Regions from separate parts of the Priestia sp. RMT2NF4 genome, predicted to be linked through region 1. Evidence: riboswitches for the same ligand, from Rfam matches in the RefSeq annotation. Region 1 holds a riboswitch; each other region holds the start of a gene.
What was found. A riboswitch is a leader RNA that binds a small molecule or an ion and turns the genes downstream of it on or off. The one in region 1 is predicted to bind cyclic di-AMP.

Region 1 (5,821 bases):
TGCCACACGCTCTACTTGTGCATATGCAGCTTGTGGCGTAATGTCAGGATCGAGTCCAGAAGCCGAATTTGTGACGGCATCAATTGGAATTCCTTCTTTGGGCACTTCGTTTTCTTTTTTCCACGCCGCTACGGATTTCTCGATACGATTCGTAAGGTCTTTATTTGAAGGTGCTAAATTCAACGAGCCAGACCCTGCCCCGTTATAATCAATACTAGAAACTCTGCCGTGAAAAAATGCATTGCTTGTAAACTGCTGCCCAATCAGCTTAGAACCGATAACTTGATGATTGTTTGAATAGATTAGGCTGCCGTTTGCTTTACTTGGAACAGCTGTTTGAGCAATACCTGTCATCACAACAGGATAAATAAGACCACAAAGTATCATCATCATAATCGTTAAGCGAACAATAATGCTTCCCGTTCGTTCTGTTTGTATCATCGTTTCTTCTCCTCTACATTACAAATGAAAGTATAAAGTCAATCGCTTTAATCCCAACGAATGGAACCAATACGCCACCTAACCCGTAAATGAACAAATTTTTTCGCAGCAGGGCGTTAGAACTCATCGGCTTATACGCAATTCCCTTCATGGCTAAGGGAATTAAAAGCGGGATAATGACCGCATTAAAAATAAGCGCTGACAATACAGCAGATAGTGGTGAATTCAGCTTCATTACGTTAAGAGCCTCCATTTGCGGAATCGCCAAGGTAAACATCGCTGGAATAATCGCGAAATACTTAGCAATATCGTTTGCGATGCTGAATGTAGTTAAGGCACCCCTTGTCATTAATAGCTGTTTTCCAATTGAAACGACTTCAATAATTTTAGTAGGGTCAGAATCTAAATCCACCATATTTGCTGCTTCTTTGGCAGCTGAAGTTCCGCTGTTCATTGCTAAGCCAACATCAGCTTGAGCAAGTGCAGGGGCATCATTTGTTCCGTCACCTGTCATCGCAACTAGCTTGCCTTGCTGCTGTTCGTATTTAATCACTTGAATCTTGTCTTCTGGCTTGCATTCCGCAATAAATTCATCTACTCCAGCTTCTTTTGCAATAGTTGCTGCGGTTAGCGGATTATCTCCTGTGCACATCACTGTTTTAATGCCCATTTTACGAAGTTCATCAAAGCGTTCTTTCATTCCTGGTTTTACCGTGTCTTTTAAATAAATCAAGCCATAAATTTTATTATCAGCGGCGACGGCAAGCGGCGTGCCACCAGCTCCTGCAATATCGTTTGCTTTTTCCTGCAGATCAGAGGGAACCTTCCCGCCATTTGACTCTACCCATGCCGTGACGGCGTCCACTGCTCCTTTTCGTACAGATACATTCTGTAAGTCAATGCCGCTCATTCGCGTTTCAGCTTTGAATTCTACAAACGTTCCCTGCGTTTTTCTAAGGTCTTCTACTCCCATGCGAGTTTGGATAAAATCAACAACTGAGCGTCCTTCTGGTGTTTCGTCGTAAAGAGAAGAAACAAACGCCCATTTGTACAGTTCACGTTCGTCTACGCCTTCTACAGTCGTTAACTGATGAGCCATTCGGTTTCCAAACGTAATGGTGCCGGTTTTATCTAAAATAATTGTATTGATGTCACCAGCTGCTTCTACTGCTTTTCCTGACATAGCAATCACGTTAAACTGCGTGACTCGATCCATTCCAGCAATTCCAATGGCCGATAATAATCCTCCAATCGTCGTAGGAATAAGGCAGACGAGCAGTGAAATTAAAATAGCCGTGTCGAGTTGAAAATGTAAATAGTTTGTAAAGACAGGAAGCGTCACAACAACTAGTAAAAAAATAATCGTCAAACTCGTCAAAACCGTGTTTAGCGCAATTTCATTTGGCGTTTTTTGACGCTCTGCTCCTTCAACAAGCGAAATCATTTTATCTAAAAACGATTCACCTTGCTCACACGTAATTTTAATTGTAATTTCATCGCTGACAACTCTTGTACCTCCCGTTACAGAGTTAAAATCCCCGCCTGCTTCTTTCATAACAGGTGCCGATTCCCCCGTAATGGCCGATTCATCAACGGACGCCAGTCCTTTAATAATTTCTCCATCTCCAGGAATCATTTCGCCTTGTGAAACGACGACGATATCTCCTTTTTTTAGTTGCGATGCCGAAACTTGTATCATTTGCCCATTTTGAAGTTTATTAGCCGTAATATCCCCTTTCGATTGCTTTAATGAGTTTGCCTGTGCTTTTCCTCGACCTTCTGCTAATGCTTCTGCAAAATTAGCAAAAACAATGGTAAAAAATAACACGAGAGATACGGCAACATTAAACCCTGTGCTTACTGTACTTTCTCCGAAAAGGTCCGGAACAACGGCTAAAAAAAGCGTAATTATAAACCCGATTTCTACTACGAACATGATAGGGTTTTTTATCATCGTTCTTGGGCTGAGCTTGATAAACGCCTGCTTTACTGATTGAATAAAAATCGATGAAGCTTGTTTATCTACAGAACCTTGAATATGACTGTTGCAATCCAATTCAATATTATTTGCAAAATTCCGTTTATTCATTATGATCCTCCGCTTTCTTGATTACAGTGTTAAATACTCAGCAACCGGCCCAAGCACAAGCACTGGGAAAAACGTAAGTGCTCCTACAATAACGGTAGTTCCAATTAAAATGCCGCTAAATAAAGACGTATCCGTTTTAAATGTTCCAGGTGTTTCGGGAACAAGCTGCTTAGATGCTAGTGAGCTCGATACCGCCAGCATCGTAATTAGTCCGAAGTAGCGTCCAATATACATAACAATTCCCGTTGAAATGTTCCAAAACGGCGTTGCATCACCGAGTCCTTCAAAACCGGATCCATTGTTTGCTGCTGACGACGTAAATTCATACAGTGCCTGACTTAACCCGTGAAAGCCTGGATTTGATATACCTTCCATTCCTAAATGAGTGGTAAGTGCTACAGCTGTTCCTCCTAAAATTAGCAGCGGCTGCAGAATAAGCGTCACGGCGATTAGCTTCATTTCTTTTCCTTCAATTTTTTTACCTACGTATTCTGGTGTTCTTCCAACCATTAAACCTGATAAAAATACGGCAATGATGACGTACATCATAACATTCATAAATCCTGCTCCGACACCGCCAAATACGGTATTTAACATCATATTTCCAAGCGTTAATAACCCGGTAAGAGGCGTCAGGGTATCGTGCATGGTGTTGACTGCACCTGTTTCACTTGCTGTCGTCACGATGGCGTAAAGCGTCGACATGCCGACACCAAAACGGACTTCTTTCCCTTCCATATAACCGCTCGCTTCATTTAGATGAAAAGCACCAAGTCTTGGATTGCCTCCCCACTCTGTTACAAACGCTGTGCTTAAAATAACGATAAACAGCATACTCATCGCTACAAACAAGATGCGGCCTTGTTTACGCTGTCCGATCATTTTTCCGTATGTGAAAGGAAGTGCTGTTGGCAATAAAAGCATAAGGACGATTTGTAATACATTGCTCAACGCGTTAGGATTTTCAAATGGATGAGCTGAATTGACACCAAAAAATCCCCCTCCGTTGTTTCCTAGCTCTTTAATTGAAAGAAAAGAAGCAACTGGTCCCCTTGCTATTTGCTGTGTTGCTCCTTCTATTGTATGGGCAGTCACCGTTCCGCTTAACGTTTGAGGGACACCTAAAAACATAAATAAAATGCCTGTTATAAAAGCGATAGGAAGTAAAATACGCGTAATTGACTTTACAAAATCAACAAAAAAGTTTCCCATTTCTTTCCCTGCCAGCCCGCGAATAAAAGCGATTGCTACTGCAAGTGCCGTTGCTGGTGCAGCAAACATCATAAATACAATGGCGGCCATCTGCGAGAAATAGGACAAACCTGATTCGCCGCTGTAGTGCTGCAAGTTCGTATTTGTCATAAAACTAATGGCCGTGTTAAAAGCAAGTGCCGGATCCATTCCTTTGATGTGGCTTGGGTTAAGCAGCAGTACCCCTTGAAACCGGAAGATAAGGTACACCACAAAAATCATAAACGTATTCGCCAAAACAAGAGCAAATGCATATTGCTTCCACGTCTGATTAAGCCCTTTAATTCCTGCTGCTTTAAACATCAACGTTTCTATCTTTCCTATCAAGCTAGTGTTTTTATCGTTTGAAAACACATTCGCTATATAAATACCTACGGGCTTTGCAATAAGCGCTACAAAAACAAGCAGCAGCGCAACTGATAGTAGAAAAATCCCCACTTTTTATTCCTCCGCTTATTAAAATTGTTCTGGATTTAACAGTACATACACTAAATAAATTAAAACGAGAACTGAAATACCTAACAAAATGAACGACACGTTCACTTCTCCTCTCTTTCATCTACTACATGAGACGACCAGCAAATAATTCCGTACATAGCAGCTGTTAATATGACAAGCGTTCCAAGCATGATCATATCCAAGTTGCTCCCTCCTAACTGTTTCCTAACAAAAATGATAGCTTCTAAGTTTAGTGACGGTTTCTTTTCATAAAGCATCACGTCCAAAAAAGCTAACCGTGAGACGTGATGCTGATTTTTCCCACTAAAAAACCGCAGAAGAGAGTTCTCTTCCGCGGTTTAATGCACGACAAATAAGCCGTGATTGACACGAATTTTTTACTCCCAAAACGCTTACGGAGTTAGCTGTCGGATTCGGGTTATGGAAGTAACCCTACTCAGTTAAGAGATTCACCCCTAGTACATACGTACAAAATATTGGGTCCCCCGCTCATAATTGATTAAGCGTATCTTTGTTATTTAATTTTTAGACTTAATAATAGTTTTTACTGCTGCGTTTAAAACTTTGATTAGCTAACGTAGACAAATAGCGGTTTGCTAGATCAAAAGATTGCTGATCGCACATGGCCCGATATTCAATCATTTGAATCATTTGCTTAGATAAATGCATCCTGACGCTCCTTTCACCTATATTTTGAAAGGAGCGTACTATCCGCTGTTATAGAAAACGACCACGATTACACCATCCTCTCTCTTAACGCTTACGAAGTTAGCTGACGGGTTCGGGTCAAGAAAGTAACCCTACTCAATTAAGAGATTCACCCCTGATAATTGGGTCCTCCGCTCTTTCCTTCTCTTTCAGAAAAGACTCAGCGTTTCACAGTGGAACGTTTCATGAGAGTAATCTTACTCCTGTTAAAATTTACTGTCAACAACATTTTTTGAAATTTTAAAAGCTTTATTTTTCTATATTTATTCATTATTTTAAAATAATAATTTCAGAAGAAAAAAGCGTTCTTATCGAGGAGATAAGAACGCTTTTTTTAGCTCATTTTCTCAATTTCATTTACAAGAATTGAAATGGCATCCGTTTTTGTTGCTTCACGCATTGTACGCTTCATCGTACTTGCCTGCTGCTGAAGCTCATTTACTTCACGCAAAAACAGTTCTTTTGTTAACTGCTCTTCTTCTACAACCATACAGTAGCCTTTTTTCTTAAAGGATTGTGCATTTAAAATTTGATCTCCGCGACTCTGTGCTTTTGATAAAGGAATAATCATCATCGGTTTATGAAGAGCTAAAAACTCAAAAATGGCATTGGATCCGCCGCGTGTAATCACATAATCAGTTGCCGCTAGAACATCTGGAAGCTGTTCGTTTACGTATTCTAACTGACGGTAGCCCGACTCTTTTTCAAGGCTTGTATCAATATTGCCTTTTCCGCAAAGGTGTACAATTTGGAATTTCTTTTGCAGTTCAGGCAAAGACTCTCGAACGATTTCATTAATACGGCGTGCTCCTAAACTTCCGCCCATAATTGTTAAAATGGGGCGCTTATCATAAAAGCGTAGCCAGCTTTCCC
Region 2 (5,821 bases), on a different contig from region 1:
GACGTAACGGATCGAAAAAAATATGATGAAATGGCAAGCAAATCTGAAAAGCTTACAATGGTGAGCAAGCTAGCGGCAGGAGTAGCACATGAAATCCGTAATCCAATGACGGCGATTAAAGGGTTTATTCAGCTGCTAAAAGCATCGAAACAGTATAATGAAGAATACAATGATATTATGCTTGAAGAATTGAATCGCGTCGAATCCATTATTCAAGAATTTTTAACGCTGGCCAAGCCTAAAATTGAAAATTCATACCATCCGAAAAGTCTCAATCAAATCATACGTCACGTGACATTACTATTAGATACACACGCCAATTATAAAAATTGTCGTATTATTAATGAGATTAGTGATGAGATTACAATCTTTTGTGAAGAAAATGCGCTTAAACAAGTTTTTATTAATTTAATTCAAAATGCGCTTGAGTCAATGAGCAAAGGTACAGTTAAAGTTACCGTCGAGAAAAGAAATGAATACGGCATGGTCATTATCGAGGATGAAGGATGTGGAATTGATGAGCAATCTTTAGCTCGGCTAGGTGAACCATTTTATTCCACCAAACAAACAGGAACAGGGCTAGGATTAATGATTAGCTACCGAATAATCGAACAGCATCAAGGGCATATTTCATTTGCGAGTAAAGTAGGAGTAGGAACAAAAGTAGAAATTGCTCTTCCGTATATTAAAGAACCAGTGAACATTTCGTAGCGCTTGCTATTCGTTCGCTGGTTTTTATTTGGTTGAAATAAAAACGAATGTTTTTTTATTTTTTTATTTTAATGTTCGTGTATATTGTTGACTAAAGGGTTTGTTTTTGATATATTATCAAATGGCTAGAAAATAACCGAATGATAATAAAAAAAGAAAATTCGGTCAATAACTTTTATCTTTTACCCAAAGAAAAAAGATGATGGGAGAATGTACAATGAACTCAAATTATGATGTTATTGTGGTAGGGGCAGGACCTGCTGGAATTTTTACTTGCTATGAGCTAACGTTAAAATTACCGGAAGCAACTATTTTATTAATCGATAAAGGACACGATATCTATCGACGTAATTGTCCGATTCTTCAGAAAAAAATTGAAAAATGTCCGCCTGCAGTTGGCAGAAAAGAGTTTGCTGGCTGTTTGCCTGCTTGTTCTATCACAAATGGTTTCGGTGGAGCCGGCGCATATTCAGACGGGAAGTTTAATATCACCAGTGAATTTGGAGGCTGGATGACGGATTATCTGTCTGAATCACAGGTGGTAGATTTAATTAAATACGTGGATGAAATTAATTTAAAACACGGAGCAACCGATACGATTACGGATCCGTTAACTGATAAAGTTCGTGAAATTGAAAAACGCGGATACGCAGCAGGATTAAAGCTATTGCGTGCCCAAGTGCGTCATTTAGGAACAGAGCAAAATTTAGAAATTTTAAAAAGCATTTATGAATACTTAAAAGAAAAAATTGATATGCAGTATAAAACGGAAGTAGCCGATTTAATAACAGAAAAAGAAGATGGTCAGCATATCGTGCGCGGTATTGAATTGAAGAATGGCGACAGAATTACGGCTGATAAAGTCGTGGTTTCACCAGGTCGAGACGGCTCGAAGTGGATGAGCGACTTACTAAAAAAACGCCGTTTGAAAATGATTAACAATCAAGTAGACATCGGTGTTCGAGTAGAAACATCTAACGTTGTTATGGAAGAAATCAACAAGCACTTGTACGAAGGGAAATTTATTTACAATACGTCTGTAGGTACAAGAGTCAGAACGTTCTGCAGCAATCCTTCAGGGCATGTGGTAGTAGAGAATCATTCAGGGATTATGTTAGCAAATGGACACGCATACAAAGATCCGAAGCTTGGAAGTCAAAATACGAACTTTGCGCTGCTTGTTTCTCATAAATTTTCGGATCCATTTGATCAGCCGAACGAATATGCGCACGAAGTGTCAAGATTAGCTAATATGCTGTCAAACGGAGGCTTAGTTGTTCAAAAGTATGGAGATATTTTAAAGGGGCGCCGTTCAACAGCGAATCGAATTAAAGAAGGCTTTTTAGAACCAACGTTAAAAGAAGCTGTCCCTGGTGATTTGGGTTTAGTGCTTCCATACAATACAATGAAAAGCTTAATTGAAATGACAGAAGCACTGGATCATGTAACGCCTGGGTTAGCATCTGAACATACGCTGTTTTACGGTGTGGAAGCGAAATTTTATTCCGCCCGTCCGAAGTTAAACGATAAGTTTGAAACTGAAATTTCCGGTTTATACGTGGGAGGAGACGGAGCTGGTATTACGCGAGGACTCGCGCAGGCAAGTGCGTGTGGTGTGTGGGTAGCGCGTGACATTGTTGAAAAATTAAAGAATCGTAAAGCAAGTTCTGAACCTGTTACTGTATAAAAAAAGAGGCCGTCACGGCCTCTTTTTTTTATGGGTTAAATCAACGAGAGGGAATAAGTAAAAAGTAAAGAACTTGTACCGCTCCAACTCCGATAGTGTTATATGATAATTACCCGCTCCTTTTTTAAAAGATAGTAGGAAATCTATACTTCTATCTTGAGCAGAATTAAGTAGAATAAGGCGAATTGATAGTGTCGATTTCTTCCCATCAATAAAGTCAGTGAAATTTTAAGGAGTGTATATCAAGCAGTACAAGGATAAAATCAACAGTTGGAAAGAGTTATTTTTTTGATAAGTAAAATATTTATGGAAGCAGTAAAGTACATGGATATTAGAATAATTATACATATTTATGAATGGTATCAATGAGAAGAAAGTTCACTTTATAAACTATTTTTTGAATTAATTTTTTATCCATTAGATTGTAAGTCTTGTTAAATAGGTGTTTTTGGTTTATTGAAATATGATGTAAATATTTTAAAATATAACAATTATCAACTTTTTACGATAAAATCATGCATTATTTTTGAATAAAAACTTGACAGAAACATATAAAATGAATTTTAATTAAAGTAACAATTATTATCATGCAAAAATATTAAAGAAAATTATTTGCTTAATCTCTTTTGTTTTATAAGAGAACGGAGGACCCATATTTGTGCGTAATGTCCTTGGGGTGAATCTTGAATGAATCAAGTAGGGTAACTCACATACCCGAATCCGACAGCTAACTCCGTAAGCATTCAGTGAGGGAATAACAGGTCTATGAAACCATGATATTCTCATGGTTTTTTGTATAGCTAAAAATATTCCTAAACTATTAATCTGAAAATTTTTAATATATTGTATATTTTGAGTGTTATCGCCCTCAATGCATGGTAAAATAAGTATGGTAGTTAGAATCATTCTAATATAATTTATTTACGGGAGGTAAATCTATGAAGCTATCGACAAAGATTATTATCGCGCTAATTGCTGGTGCTATTGTAGGAGTGTTAATCAATGCTTTTGCTCCAAGTGCTTTTGCTCCGCTGGACAAGTACTTGTTTACACCGCTTGGCCAAATTTTCTTAAGCTTAATTAAAATGCTTGTTGTACCAATTGTGTTTTTCTCTATCACGTTAGGTGTAGCAGGTTTAGGAGATCCTAAAAAATTAGGAAGAATCGGGGCAAAAACAGTTTCCTACTTCCTAGTGACAACAACCGTTGCAATTATTATCGGTTTAATTTTAGCGTATGCAATTAAACCGGGTACATTTGGATCTTTTGATACACAAAACGCTTCTTTTGAAGCTGAAAAAGCACCACCGGTTGGAGAGACATTCTTAAATATGATTCCAGTCAATCCAATTCAAGCGATGGCTGAAGGGAATATGCTTCAACTTATCGTTTTCTCTATCTTTATCGGTTTTGGTATCACGATGCTTGGAAGTAAAACAAAAGGACTTTACAATTTACTTGAGCAAGGAAATGAATTGATGATGTACCTTGTGAATCTAGTGATGAAGTTTGCTCCGTACGGAACATTTGGGCTTCTTGCAACCGCGGTTGGAAGTCAAGGCTGGCAGGCAATTAAAGCGATGGGGCTATACATGATTGTAGTCGTGCTCGCGCTGTTCATCCATTCAATCGTAACATATGGGGGATCAGTCGCTCTTATGGCCAGACGTAACCCTATTGAATTTTTTAAGGGTTTTGCTCCTGCGATGACAGTTGGATTCAGTACATCAAGCAGTAATGCAACGCTTCCGATTTCAATGAATGTGGCGCAAAAAAATCTTCGTGTCCCCGAGTCTATCAGCAGTTTTGTTCAGCCATTAGGTGCAACTATTAACATGGATGGAACGGCAATTATGCAAGGTGTAGCGACTATTTTTATTGCGCAAGTATACGGGGTTGATCTGTCGTTGGGCGCTCTTGTGACGGTTGTGTTGACAGCGGTGCTTGCTAGTATTGGTACAGCAGGCGTGCCGGGAGTTGGTCTTATTATGCTAGCGATGGTACTGAGTTCGGTTGGCCTGCCTGTAGCAGGTATCGGATTAATTATCGGAATTGATCGCTTGCTTGATATGCTTCGTACGTCTGTAAATATTACAGGAGACGCTGCGTGTGCCGTTATTGTGGCTGAGTCAGAAGCAAAGCGTATCGATAAATCTGTAACGCAATCAGCTTAATATGTGTAAAAGCTCTAGCTATATGCTAGGGCTTTTTTTATTGGCAAGAAACTCTTCTTTTCAGCATACAGTTTAATAAGAGTGTGTGTTTGAAAGGAGAGTGCGGAAATGAATAAAACCCATGTGATAAAGCCGCTGCTCGACGACGACTACCCAGTTATTTCATATGGAAAAGGAATTTATTTGTACGACCAAGATGGAAAAAAGTACATAGATGCTTCGTCAGGGGCAGTTACAGCAAGTATCGGACACGGCGTAAAAGAAATTATTGATGCGATGACGGATCAGGCACAGAAAGTTGCGTTTGTATATCGGTCGCAGTTTACAAGCGATCCGACGGAAGCCTTAGCTAAGAAACTATGTGAATTAAGCAGCAATCATTTCCAGTGGAGCTTTTTTGTTAACAGCGGGACAGAAGCGACTGAAACGGCTATGAAAACAGCCATTCAGCATTTTCAAGAGCAAGGAAAGCCAACCAAAACAAAGGTTTTGTCACGCTGGATGAGCTATCACGGTATTACAATAGGAGCGCTGTCTATGTCAGGGCACGTTGGAAGACGAAAACGTTTCTCGTCTTTGCTTGAAGATTATCCTTCGGTTTCACCTCCTTATTGCTATCGATGTCCGTTTCATCAAACCTATCCATCCTGTAATCTTGCTTGTGCACACGAATTGGAAACAGTTATCAAACGAACCGGCCCTGAACATATTGCTGCTTTTATTACAGAGCCCATTGTAGGAGCTGCCGGAGCAGCTCTTACACCTCCACCCGGTTATTATGAAGTGATAAGAGAAATTTGTGATAAATATGATGTGTTATGGATAGCCGATGAAGTCATGACTGGAGTTGGGCGTACAGGCGTGATGTTTGCATATGAGCACTGGGGAGCTAAACCAGACATCATGACGCTTGGAAAAGGAGTGGGAGCAGGATATACACCGATAGCCGTTACGTTAGCTAGCAGCAAAACGATTGAACCTATCATGAACGGATCCAAATTAATTATGAGCGGCCATACGCTAAGCGCTAATCCGCTGTCAGCGGCTGTAGGGCTAGCTGTCTTAGCCTATATTGAAAAGAACGATCTTGTTCAACAAGTAGCGCTGAAAGGAGCCTATTTAGTAAAAAAATTGAAGGAGCTTCAACTTCTTTACCCTATCATTGGTGATATTCGTGGCAAAGGCTTACTAGTTGGTCTTGAGCTTGTACAAAATCCAAAAACGAAGGAGCCTTTTTCATCCTCCGAAA
Region 3 (5,821 bases), on a different contig from region 1:
GAGAGGATGAACATCATTCATCCTCTCCTATTTCAAAAAAAACCATGCTTTCGCATGGCTACATACCGATTAGATGAATGAGTAGAGGAACTCATTGTTCGGCAATATTGAAGAAATTTTTGGTTTTTACTTCCGCCTAGTATGCCCTTTTTGACGGGGGCTATGCGCAAATAAAGTTAACGTTTAAAAGCGAAAGCCAGACGCACCTACAATAACAAGTAAAACAAATAACACAACGATTAACGCAAAATTTTGTTTTCCCACGTACCATCCCTCACTTCCTGTTATCTGCTTTTAGTGTATGCAACAGCTTGGCAAAATGTTTAGGACAGGGGTGCGGATTTTTTCAACGAGAAAAACCTTCAAATTTCGCCAAAAAAAGTGAATCATATTTTTGTTTCTTTCGTTATATATAGTAAGAGATTTTTTTACTATAAAAAAGGAGGGGCTTTAATGCGCCGACATTCCAAATTGCCCATTGTTCTTGTTTTTGCCTTCTTTTTATTCATCGCAACTGTTTTGTGCGTAACCTCTTATATGTCTTGAACGTATAAATAATATAAAAAAATCGCCTCATCGAAGGCGATTTTTCTATCCTAGCATTATATCTTCGTTTGGATAGCGAACGGCTTCACGCTTTTGCTTAGATAATGAAAACGCAAGCGTTAATGGCCCCACTTTTCCTAAAAACATGATAAAGATGATAATCACGCGTCCAAAGTACGAAAGTTCAGGAGTCGCTCCCATCGATAAACCTACTGTTCCAAACGCAGAAACAACTTCAAACATAATTTTTACAAACGGCAGGTTTTCCGAAATATTTAACAGGAAGATGGCCCCAAACACAAACATAATTGAAATCATCGTAATGGCTAGTGCCTTAAACACATGAAGAGGAAGAAGTCGTCTCTTTAGCAGCACAATATCTTCCCTGCTTCGTAAAAATGCCCATACAGAAAAGACAATCACCACAAACGTCGTGAGTTTGATACCGCCTCCTGTTGACGCACTCCCTGCACCAATGAACATCAATAAAACCATTAAAAACACCGTTGCGTCATGCAAATGAGCTAAATCAATTGTATTAAAGCCAGCGGTTCTTGTTGTTACCGCTTGAAAATAAGAAGCCCATACTTTGTCTCCTAATGATAAATTTCCGAGCGTATGCGAATTGCCGTACTCTAAGAAAAAAATAAAAAGCATGGCAATCACGTTAATGGCGAACGTGCTGATAATCATAATTTTTGAATGCAGCGTTAGTTTTTTATACGATTTTTTCACCCACATATCAGCAAGGACGGTAAACCCTAACCCACCAATAATAAAGAGAAAAGAAATCGTGATGTTAATAATAGGATCTCCTACATACTGAACTAAGTTATCAGACAGTAGTCCGAACCCTGCGTTATTAAAAGCCGAAATCGAATGAAACAAGCTAAAGAACAGCCCCTTAGACCATCCGAATTCCGGAACCCAGCGTATCGCTAAAAAGATCAGTGCAACAAACTCAATTAAAAATGAAAAGATGAACAACCTTTTAACTAGCAGCACAACTCCACCGACGCTCGTCTGATTTAATGCCTGCTGAACGAGCATACGCTCTTTAAATCCAATTTTTTTACCTAGCATCATAAAAATCAGCACGGCAAATGACATAATGCCAAGACCGCCTATTTGAATTAACAGCATAATAATCGTTTGACCGATGACGGTAAAACGCGTACCTGTATCTACGACGGCTAAGCCGGTCACTGTCATAGCGGAAGTAGATGTAAAAAGAGCGTCTACCCACCGGATTGGCTCAGTAGTAGAAAAAGGCATCATTAATAAAAGAGCACCAATAATAATTCCTCCACCAAAAATAGAGAGCAGCAGCTGCGGAGGGGTGAGTTTAATATTTTGTTTTTTCATGAGTTAAACTCCTTCTTCTTCAAAACGGTTCAAATCGCGATTATGTCCGATAACAATCAGCATATCTCCTTGTTCAATTATTTCATGCGCGGTAGGCGAAATCACCATTTCTCCGTCTTTTCGCTGAAAGCCGATAATATTGCAGCCGTACTTGGCACGGATATTCAAATCAAACAGCGTTTTATTATGAAGCTTTTTAGAAGCGACAATTTCGACAATACTATAATCCTTTGATAGTTCAATGTAATCAATGATTTTTTCTGACACCACGTGATGAGCAATACGCTTCGCAATATCGCGCTCAGGGTGAATGACTTTGTCCGCTCCTATTTTCTCCAGCACTTTTTGATGATACATATTCACCGCTTTTACCCATACTTGCTTAACGCCCATATCTTTTAAAAGCATCGTTGCAAGCACGCTTGCTTCGATATCGTCTCCAAACGAAATAAGAGCATGATCAACGTTACGAATGCCTAGCCCTTTTAAGCTAGCTTCATCAATTGCGTTCGCTTGCACGACATATGTAGCTGAGTTGCTATATTTCTTTACTACCTCCTGATTGCGGTCAATAGCGAGCACATCCACATCCAAATTAGCAAACTCTTCAACCAAACTGCCTCCAAAACGACCTAATCCCAATACAGCAAACTGTTTTTTCATAATGTATTTATTCCTTTCTTCAACTGCTGTGTGTTCTCTTAGCTTATACTTTTTCTAAAAAATTACATCTTTTTCTTAAAAAAAGCGCAAAAAAACACAGGAAGGCTCCTGTGTTTTTTCACACTCTTCCCCCTCAAAACGCTTGCGAAGTTAGCTGTCGGGTTCGGGTTTTAAGAGTAACCCTACCTTTTTAAGGATTCACCCCGGAGCACAATATGTGCGTAAATAATGGGTCCTCCGCTCCATAATGGATTAAGCGATTTTTATTCAAATGTCTATGATCTATTTTTTAGAATAATCGATTCGATTCATGATACGTTTCACTTCACGAAAGCTATCTTACTCCTGTGGATTTTGTCTGTCAAGATATTTTTAGGGAAGACATCACTTGCGCTGCAAACTGCAAAAATCATATAAATCTAAACTGACAATCAGTTTGTGAAATTGATCAAACAAATTAATAACAGCCAAAAGCTCTAATAGCTGCTTATCACTGTAAAATTTCTTTAATTGATCCATATCAGCATCGGTCAAATCCCTTGGACGCACTCGGTATACATCTATAAATCGAAACAGCAGTCGATCTTTTTCTTCCAGCTCTTTTTCTCTTAACACTTTTTGATTAAGCGTCTTATCGCCTACATATGACATGCTCATACACGTCTCACAGCCGTTAACACCTGCTAGATAAAGCCTGATTTTTTCCTTAGTCTCTCTTTTTACTATATCACTGTTCCAAAGCTTGTCGTATAGCTCATCATACAACCTTTTTACATGTGGAATTAAATTCAGTGCTTTTTCAAAATTTGTTCCCTCTTCGTTTGTTAACAAAACTCTTGCCATTTTTTACTCACTCCTTTTTAATTATTATAGTAAGAAAAATGGAGATTTCAGATAACAAATAAAACATATTATCTGCTATTACTAATCAAATGAAACATTAATATGAAAGAAGGTTTTCGATTGAAAATTGATGAAATTGATTTATCGATTTTGCAGGCACTGCAGCAAAACAGCCGTCTTTCCTTAAGAGAGCTAGGAAAACAAATTAACCTGTCTCCTCCTTCAGTGGCAGAGCGAGTAAGACAGCTAGAGAGCTTTGGTATTATAAAAGGATATACAATCGATATTGATTATGAAAAGCTGCAGTTGCCCGTCTCGTGTTTTATTGAAGTAACCATGAAAAACGGAGAGCACGAGCGTTTTAAACGATTTATTTCTCAGTATCCCTATGCTTTATTCTGTGAACGCATCGCCGGACAGGCTTGCTTCATTACAAAGCTTCAGCTTCCTCACCTGCACGTACTCGAGCAATTTATTAACGAAATTACACCTTATGCCAAAACGATTTCACACATCGCCCTTTCTCACGTGGAGATGTCTTCTGCATTATTGAGTCATTTAAAAGATGAAAAGTGATTGAAACATACGTTCACCGTACTAACGAAAAGATCCGAACGATTCATCGTTCGGATCTTCTTTCTACTAAACTACTTCTGTCCTAGCCTCTTTTATTCGTCCAAAAGCATAAAAAATAACCCTCCAAAGCTGGAGGGTATAAATTTTCCGAATAATGAAAGTTTTACAACTTCATTTTATCAGGTACCGACATTTCTGTCTACTTAAAAAATGTAAAAGAGCTCTCTATTAATAGAAAGCTCTTTTACCTGCTTGTTTTTTGAAAACAATCAATCTATATAAAAGGGAACTACCTAAGGTTGAAAGTCACGTGAAACCTTGGCAGTTGATCCTGGATATACCGGTTGATATGATTCAAAACAAGTTCTTTCATCATTTCTTCTTTGACTTCTGATTCCGTTTTTTTATCTTTTTGTTTTAAAATAAGAATATAATAGACTTTACCCATTTTAATGGGCTTACTACACTCTCCGATGTGCTGTTTTTTTAAAACATCTATAAAAGAGGAAGATAGATTAGAAAGCTTTAGATTATCATCATTCTCTATTTTGCTGATGGTCTGGACATCAGCATATTTTTTTTGAACGTCTTGAAGCGATGTTCCTTTTTGCAGCTCAGCCGCAACGGTCTCGGCATCATGTAAAGTTGTAAAAGTTAGCTGCGAAAAAGATACGCGCGTTACATCATTCTCAATACGTGTATAGTAAGCGTCTAGTTCATCAGACGTAATTTGTTTACGGAAATATTCTTCTAATTTAAACTGATTTATTAGCTGTTTAGTTACATCGCTAGAACGAATGTGCAAGACTTCATAGCCTTGTTTTCTTGTATCTTCGTCATATGAACGTTTGATTTGTTTCCACATATCCTCGACTTTTTTCTGTACCCTGTCACTTGTCTTTAGATGCGAAATTAAGATTTTTTGCATGACAAGCTGCCGCAACAACTCTTTGCGGTAGCTTGTATCATTTAGCGGAGCATCGGGATTTAAGAACCCTTCAACTGCTAAAAAACGATTGAATTCAGCTCCTGTCACCTTTCCTCCTTCATACGCTGCCACTTCTTTGGCAGAAGATAGCTGACTAATTTCTACAGAAGGAAACATCGTGTTTGAATGCTTCTCTCCGCAGCCTGTTAAAAATCCGAACGCTGTTAATACTGCTAGCAGCAGCTTTAACGGTGCTGAACTCATCCATTGTTATCCTGCTGCTCTGAAAGCTTCAGAGAAATAGTTTGTTTTTTTCCATTTCGGTACACGTCTAATTTTACCGTGTCTCCTACTTTGCGTTTTGTGTATAGATATTGACGTAAATCACTGGATGTTTTGACTTCATTTCCATCGATGGCAACAATCACGTCTTTTGATTGTAAACCAGCATCAGAAGCAGAAGAGAATGGTTCAACCGTCGTTACGACAACTCCTTCAGACGTATCGCTTGTTAGGCCTAGCTGATCTTGTTTTGTTGCAGCTGAAAGCTGACCTACATCTTGAAGACCTACCCCCATATATGGACGCGTTATTTTTCCGTTTTTCATCAGCTGTTCAATTGTTGGCTGCACTTCATCACTTGGAAGAGCAAAGCCGATTCCTTCTACATTGTCTTCTGAAATTTTCATACTGTTGATACCAACTACTTCACCGGAAGAATTGATCAAGGCACCGCCGCTGTTTCCTGGATTAATCGCCGCATCCGTTTGAATTGCATCTACGTTCCAATTCTCTGAAATAGGGACAGAGCGTTTTGCTGCGCTCACGATACCTTGAGTGACCGTACGAGAAAATTGTTCACCAAGAGGGTTTCCGATTGCAAGAACCGTTTCACCCGCC
Region 4 (5,821 bases), on a different contig from region 1:
TAAATTCAAAAGAATTATTTTCATCTCCAGTAGCTAATACATTTAAGATTGTTATTCAGCTAGGGTCGATCTTAGCAGTAGTTGTTATTTTTAAAGATCGTTTTATTAATTTATTAGGATTGGGAAAAAAACCAGCTGCTGCAATTGGACCGACAAATCGCTTAAATTTAATGCAGGTAATTGTTGGTTTGTTACCCGCAGGAGTGTTAGGACTTTTGTTTGATGATTACATTGATGAACATTTGTTTTCTTTAAATACGGTGCTAATTGGCTTAGTGGTCGGAGCTGTATTAATGATTCTAGCAGATTTGTTTGGACCTAAACGTCCGCGTGTAGAGACGGTGGACCAAATGTCTTATGGACAAGCACTAGGTATAGGACTGTTTCAATGTATTGCTCTTTGGCCAGGTTTTTCTCGTTCAGGCTCAACGATTTCAGGAGGGGTTCTTCTTGGAATGAGCCATAAGGCAGCCGCAGATTTTACATTTATTATGGCAGTGCCAATTATGGCAGGAGCAAGTGGACTTTCATTGGTTAAAAACTGGCAGTATTTCACATCAGATGCACTACCGTTTTTTATTGCTGGTTTTATCAGCGCCTTTATTTTTGCGCTTATATCGATTCGCTTTTTCTTAAAATTAATCAACCGCATTAAATTAGTTCCGTTTGCCATTTATCGAATTATCTTAGCGGCTATTCTATATTTTGTATTTTTATAAAATAAATAAGCGTATTTTATAGCCATTTAAACTTCTGATAAAGACTTAAAAAGCAAGAAAAAGCTATTGCAACATTGCAATAGCTTTTTTGCATAAATATATATTATTGTCTTTTGAAAGCGTTTTATAAACATGGGTATTGACAAAACGTGTCGAAAAATAGTAAATTAATATTTGTGCAGTATAAAGTTAAGTAAAAGTAAGACTTCTGTTTAGTTTTATTGACTGTAAAAAACGTATGACAACGTATAGATCGTTTTAATTTTATAAAAATTGAATAATAAGCTTAATCGTATAGAGCGGGGGAATCATTATCGGCAGTAAAGCTGCCTTGGGGTGAATCCTTACAAAAGGTAGGAAACTCTCAATTCCGAATCCGACAGTTAACCTCGTTTGCTTTATTGAGAGAAAGAGCCCAAAATAGCGTAAGTAAAAGGCTGTTCTTTCTTAAGAATAGTCTTTTTTTGTTTTTTCAGAAAAGTATATACAAATGTCATACATCTTTGGGGAGGTACATCTATGAAAAAAATTCGTTTTGGTTTGGCTACGCAGATTTTTACCGGTTTAATCCTCGGTGTTCTTGTAGGAGTAATTTGGTTTAACGATCCGCGTGTAGTAACATACCTGCAGCCGCTGGGAGACTTGTTCTTAAGATTGATTAAGATGATTGTTATTCCAATTGTTATCTCAAGTTTAGTCGTTGGAGTTGCAGGAGCAGGTAGCGGTAAACAGGTCGGAAAGCTGGGCGTTAAAACCATTCTCTATTTTGAAATTATTACAACTTTCGCAATTGTAATCGGTGTATTGATTGCTAATATTTTTCACCCTGGACAAGGTGTAGACATTCATTCAGCACAGAAGAGTGATATTTCACAATACGTTGAAACATCCGAACAGCAAGAAGGAAAGTCAGTGGCTGAAACGTTCTTACACATTGTTCCGACAAACTTTTTCCAGTCAATTGTTGAAGGGGACATGCTAGCAATTATCTTTTTTACAGTATTGTTCGCACTTGGAGTAGCGGCAATTGGAGAAAGAGGAAAGCCTGTTGTTCAATTCTTTGACGGCGTTTCTCACGCAATGTTTCACGTGGTAAACCTAGTAATGAAAGTGGCTCCGATTGGAGTATTTGCTTTAATTGGTGTAACAGTTTCGAAATTCGGTTTAGAGTCACTTCTTTCATTAGGAAAGCTTGTTATCTTAGTTTACTTAGCGTTAATTTTCTTCCTACTTGTTGTATTAGGAGGAATTGCGAAATGGGCAGGAATTAACATTTTCCACTTATTCCGCTATATGAAAGATGAACTGTTGTTAGCATACAGTACATCTAGTTCTGAGACAGTTCTTCCGCGAATTATGGAAAAACTTGAAAAGATGGGCTGTCCAAAAGCTATCGTATCGTTCGTTGTACCAATTGGTTATACATTTAACCTAGATGGTTCTGTTCTCTATCAAGCGATTGCAGCGTTATTCTTAGCGCAGGTGTATGGTATTGATTTAACGATCGTTCAACAGCTGACGCTCATTCTGGTATTGATGGTTACATCTAAAGGAATGGCTGCGGTGCCAGGAACATCATTTGTTGTATTACTGGCTACTCTTGGAACAATCGGCGTTCCGGCAGAAGGATTAGCCTTCATTGCGGGAGTAGACAGAATCATGGATATGGCACGTACGGTTGTTAACTTAGTAGGAAACACACTAGCAGCAATTGTGATGTCTAAATCTGAAGGCAAATTTGACCCTAAAAAAGGTACAGAGGTCATGAGAGCCGGCTAATTTATAAATTAAAAAGCTACTTATTCTATTCAAAAAATTAGAATAAGTAGCTTTTTTCATAATAATTCCTTTATTATTATGGAAATTGACCCTATAATATGTAACATCAGGTATAAATATATCCAAATTTTATTCTTACATAAAAGCAGTCACTGGTTCCTTTCTTTATCAATAAATATAGAGATAGCTTAGCTAGTTGGGGGATAGTAGAGTATGTGGAAAAAGCGAATATGGGTCATCGCCTCGATAGTAATCGTATGTTTGTTAATCCCTTACAGTTTACCGATTGTGTTTGCTTTATTAACAGCATTAGCGCTTGAGGGTATTGTTCAAAAATTGCATCAATCTTTTAAAATGAAGAGAGTCTACGCAGTGCTTATGACCTTCATTTTATATGTTGTTTCGCTCATACTTATTGGATTTTTTATTGTTCGGACAATCGTTACGCAAGTGGTTGCTCTTTCAAAGATAGCGCCTTCATTTGTAAAAGAAATCTATGAAACCGCGATTTATCCAACTATTATTAAGTGGAAATACTATTCAAACGCTCTTCCTACAGAAGTGATTTCTTCTATCGAGCGCACGCTTGAAAAAACCGTAAATTCATTAGATTCTCTATTAAAAAGTACCGTGGAAATCATCATTAGCTTTGCTGCTACTGTTCCTGGGTTTCTACTAGAGTTTCTTATTTATTTAGTAGCGCTTGTATTTATCAGCCTTGAGCTGCCTGCTATTAAAAATAAAATTAAGTCATTTTTAACAGAAGAAACGAAATATAAGCTACAAGTTGTCATCACTCAGCTTATCCAAGCGGGGGTTGGTTTTATTAAGGCACAAATTATTTTAAGTGTCATGACGTTTGTAATGGCTTATGTAGGGCTTTGGCTATTAGATGTTCCGTATACCGCGCTGCTTAGTTTATTAATTGTAATTGTCGATATCTTACCAATCCTTGGGACAGGCTCGGTGCTCGTTCCATGGGGGATTTTTGCTCTTACGCAAGGACATGACTCATTAGCAATCGGCTTATTTATTCTATTTGGAGTCATTACGGTAGTAAGACGTGTAGTAGAACCAAAAGTATTTTCTACAAATATGGGTATTTCACCTTTGGCTGCATTAGTTAGTTTGTACATTGGATTTAAACTTTTAGGTTTTGTCGGGTTGTTTTTAGGACCGGCTTTAGTTATTTTATACGATGCTCTTCGTAAAGTAGGTATTATTCAAATTAACTTTAAACTATAAAAGCGCTGGATAAAACTAGCGCTTTTTTTTTATTGAAACTTTTGTAGTACGTCATACGTAAAGAGGGAAAGGAAAAAACTATGTCGCGTTGGTTTTTATCTATCAATCGGCTAAATTATAGTTTTGCAGTCTTAGATTTAATGACATGAGGAGGAGAATTTTTGTTAGAGTCGGTTTTACTTTCTTTAATTGAAGCGCTAAAACAGCTCTCTTATTTTGGCGTAATTTTAGCATTAACGTTTGAGTTTGTCCCCGCAGAGCTTGTTTTACCTTTAGTAGGGTATTGGGTGTACCAAGGTGATATGAACTTGTATCTGGCTATCCTTGCAGGTACAGTAGGCGGTGTGTGTGGACCGTTGACTCTTTATGCACTGGGACGTTACGGTGGACGACCGCTAGTTTTAAAATATGGAAAATATTTTTTGGTGAAAGAAAAAGAAATTGACGCTGCCGATCGCTTTTTTAATAAGTACGGCAGCGGGGTCGCTTTTTTTGGACGGTTTATTCCAGGAGTGCGTACGGCTATCTCTTTTCCATGCGGGATGGCAAAAATGAATGTATGGCTGTTTTCTATTTACACATTTGTTGCGATGCTTCCAGTAACGGCTATTTACGTATATTTAGGATATAAGTTAGGACCTAAGTGGAAAGAGGTGGGTCCGATTGTATCTCAATACATGCAGCCTATTGGAATCGGAATTGTTGTTTTAATTGCGTTGTTTTTTATCATTAAATATGTGCGGAATAAACAAGTAGGACAGAGCTGATAAATCGAGGAAAAGAGTGAGGATATGTCAGAGCATGAACAATTGAGAATAGAATTGCGAAAAATTGAAAAGTGGGAGAAAGACCAAAAAGGACTTTTTTTCTGGGAGCGGCTGGCTCGCTTGCCTTTTTCAGCTTTAGATAAAGTAACGCCAAAGTTCATTCATCAAAAAATAGAAAAATTATTAGATGAAATTGCCAAGTATGTTGATAATGGAGGCCAGTATTTAGCTAATACGTCTGCCACGCTAGAGAAAGCATCAGCCCAATTACAAGAAAATAAGCAGCTGTCAATAGAGGATGTTCAGCATTTATCTCTGCAGGAAATGGATGAGTTGGCGGAGTATTTTATTGAAGTCCGAAAAAAGAATGCGCAGCTGCAAGGAGCTACAACCGGAGTAGGTGGAATTTTCACACTGGCGATTGATATTCCTTTTGTATTGGGACTTACGCTTAAGACACTGCAAGAAGTGGCTGTTTCTTATGGTTACGATCCCACTGAGCAAGAAGAACGCATTTTTATGGTCAAATGCATGCAATTTTCATCCTCTGATATTGTAGGAAAGCGTGCGATTTTAGAAGAATTAGCAAGCGGCAATCGAACGCAGAGCTTGCAGCAACTCCAAGGTTGGAGAGAAGTGTTTCTAACCTATAGAGACAACTTGGGATGGAAAAAGCTATTTCAAATGATTCCTATAGCAGGGATGGTGTTTGGGGCGTATATTAACAAACAAGCGATTAGCGATATAGGAGAAGTTGGAATGATGCTTTACCGTAAAAGACGCATTTTAGAAAAAGTCTCACAATCTAAAAAATAAAAATAGGCTGGTATGAAAGTATTTTAGTTGAAGAAAAATCCGAACGAGTTTGATTCTTAGTTGAGAATCAAATACGTTCGGATTTTTTTATTGATATAGTAAATGTAGCTTTCATGTATTTAGTTGCCTCTAGGTGTTGATTGGAGGGCAAGGCGAAGACTCCTGCGGAAAAAGCGGAACAGATGAGACCCCGCAGGAGCGCAAGCGACGAGGAGGCTCAACGGCCGTCCGCGGAAAGCGAAGCCTTGCACGGAAATCAACAGCGGTGTAACGAGCGATTCATATTAGATCGTTTACCTTTTTGTTCGTGTGTAGATGGGATTGATTTGTTTATGTCTCAATTATTTTTTTTCGACATTATTTCTGGGGAAATATGTCGAGGTGTGTTAACCCTATTTCCTTAATCAAAATGAAAAGTAGGAATGGTAATAGTATTTTTTCGTCTGGCAATCAGTAAATAAATAATTCCAATTATACTCCATACAATACCGATAA

Region 2: it holds a riboswitch for cyclic di-AMP, as region 1 does, so the genes downstream of both, ACMX9J_RS11160 (dicarboxylate/amino acid:cation symporter) here and kdpF (K(+)-transporting ATPase subunit F) in region 1, are expected to answer to the same signal.
Region 3: it holds a riboswitch for cyclic di-AMP, as region 1 does, so the genes downstream of both, ACMX9J_RS10460 (potassium channel family protein) here and kdpF (K(+)-transporting ATPase subunit F) in region 1, are expected to answer to the same signal.
Region 4: it holds a riboswitch for cyclic di-AMP, as region 1 does, so the genes downstream of both, ACMX9J_RS26840 (cation:dicarboxylate symporter family transporter) here and kdpF (K(+)-transporting ATPase subunit F) in region 1, are expected to answer to the same signal.

The regions. Positions count from the first base shown of each region.
Region 1 covers NZ_JBLQZO010000001.1:1,215,931-1,221,751, forward strand. The annotation lists gene kdpC (potassium-transporting ATPase subunit KdpC) at 1-441, opposite strand, end outside; gene kdpB (potassium-transporting ATPase subunit KdpB) at 455-2,530, opposite strand; gene kdpA (potassium-transporting ATPase subunit KdpA) at 2,552-4,213, opposite strand; gene kdpF (K(+)-transporting ATPase subunit F) at 4,238-4,324, opposite strand; cyclic di-AMP (ydaO/yuaA leader) riboswitch at 4,616-4,756, opposite strand; gene ACMX9J_RS06225 (hypothetical protein) at 4,772-4,909, opposite strand; cyclic di-AMP (ydaO/yuaA leader) riboswitch at 4,982-5,124, opposite strand; gene ACMX9J_RS06230 (undecaprenyldiphospho-muramoylpentapeptide beta-N-acetylglucosaminyltransferase) at 5,283-5,821, opposite strand, start outside.
Region 2 covers NZ_JBLQZO010000002.1:376,404-382,224, reverse strand. The annotation lists gene ACMX9J_RS11170 (ATP-binding protein) at 1-711, shown strand, start outside; gene ACMX9J_RS11165 (NAD(P)/FAD-dependent oxidoreductase) at 929-2,398, shown strand; cyclic di-AMP (ydaO/yuaA leader) riboswitch at 3,002-3,156, shown strand; gene ACMX9J_RS11160 (dicarboxylate/amino acid:cation symporter) at 3,337-4,572, shown strand; gene ACMX9J_RS11155 (aspartate aminotransferase family protein) at 4,681-5,821, shown strand, end outside.
Region 3 covers NZ_JBLQZO010000002.1:243,216-249,036, forward strand. The annotation lists gene ACMX9J_RS10450 (YjcZ family sporulation protein) at 184-264, opposite strand; gene ACMX9J_RS10455 (TrkH family potassium uptake protein) at 592-1,911, opposite strand; gene ACMX9J_RS10460 (potassium channel family protein) at 1,915-2,574, opposite strand; cyclic di-AMP (ydaO/yuaA leader) riboswitch at 2,699-2,843, opposite strand; gene ACMX9J_RS10465 (hypothetical protein) at 2,959-3,417, opposite strand; gene ACMX9J_RS10470 (Lrp/AsnC family transcriptional regulator) at 3,538-3,993, shown strand; gene ACMX9J_RS10475 (peptidyl-prolyl cis-trans isomerase) at 4,283-5,185, opposite strand; gene ACMX9J_RS10480 (S1C family serine protease) at 5,182-5,821, opposite strand, start outside.
Region 4 covers NZ_JBLQZO010000016.1:15,859-21,679, reverse strand. The annotation lists gene ACMX9J_RS26845 (undecaprenyl-diphosphate phosphatase) at 1-719, shown strand, start outside; cyclic di-AMP (ydaO/yuaA leader) riboswitch at 993-1,132, shown strand; gene ACMX9J_RS26840 (cation:dicarboxylate symporter family transporter) at 1,239-2,498, shown strand; gene ytvI (sporulation integral membrane protein YtvI) at 2,712-3,743, shown strand; gene ACMX9J_RS26830 (DedA family protein) at 3,905-4,510, shown strand; gene ACMX9J_RS26825 (EcsC family protein) at 4,535-5,326, shown strand; gene ACMX9J_RS26820 (hypothetical protein) at 5,463-5,597, shown strand; gene ACMX9J_RS26815 (APC family permease) at 5,727-5,821, opposite strand, start outside.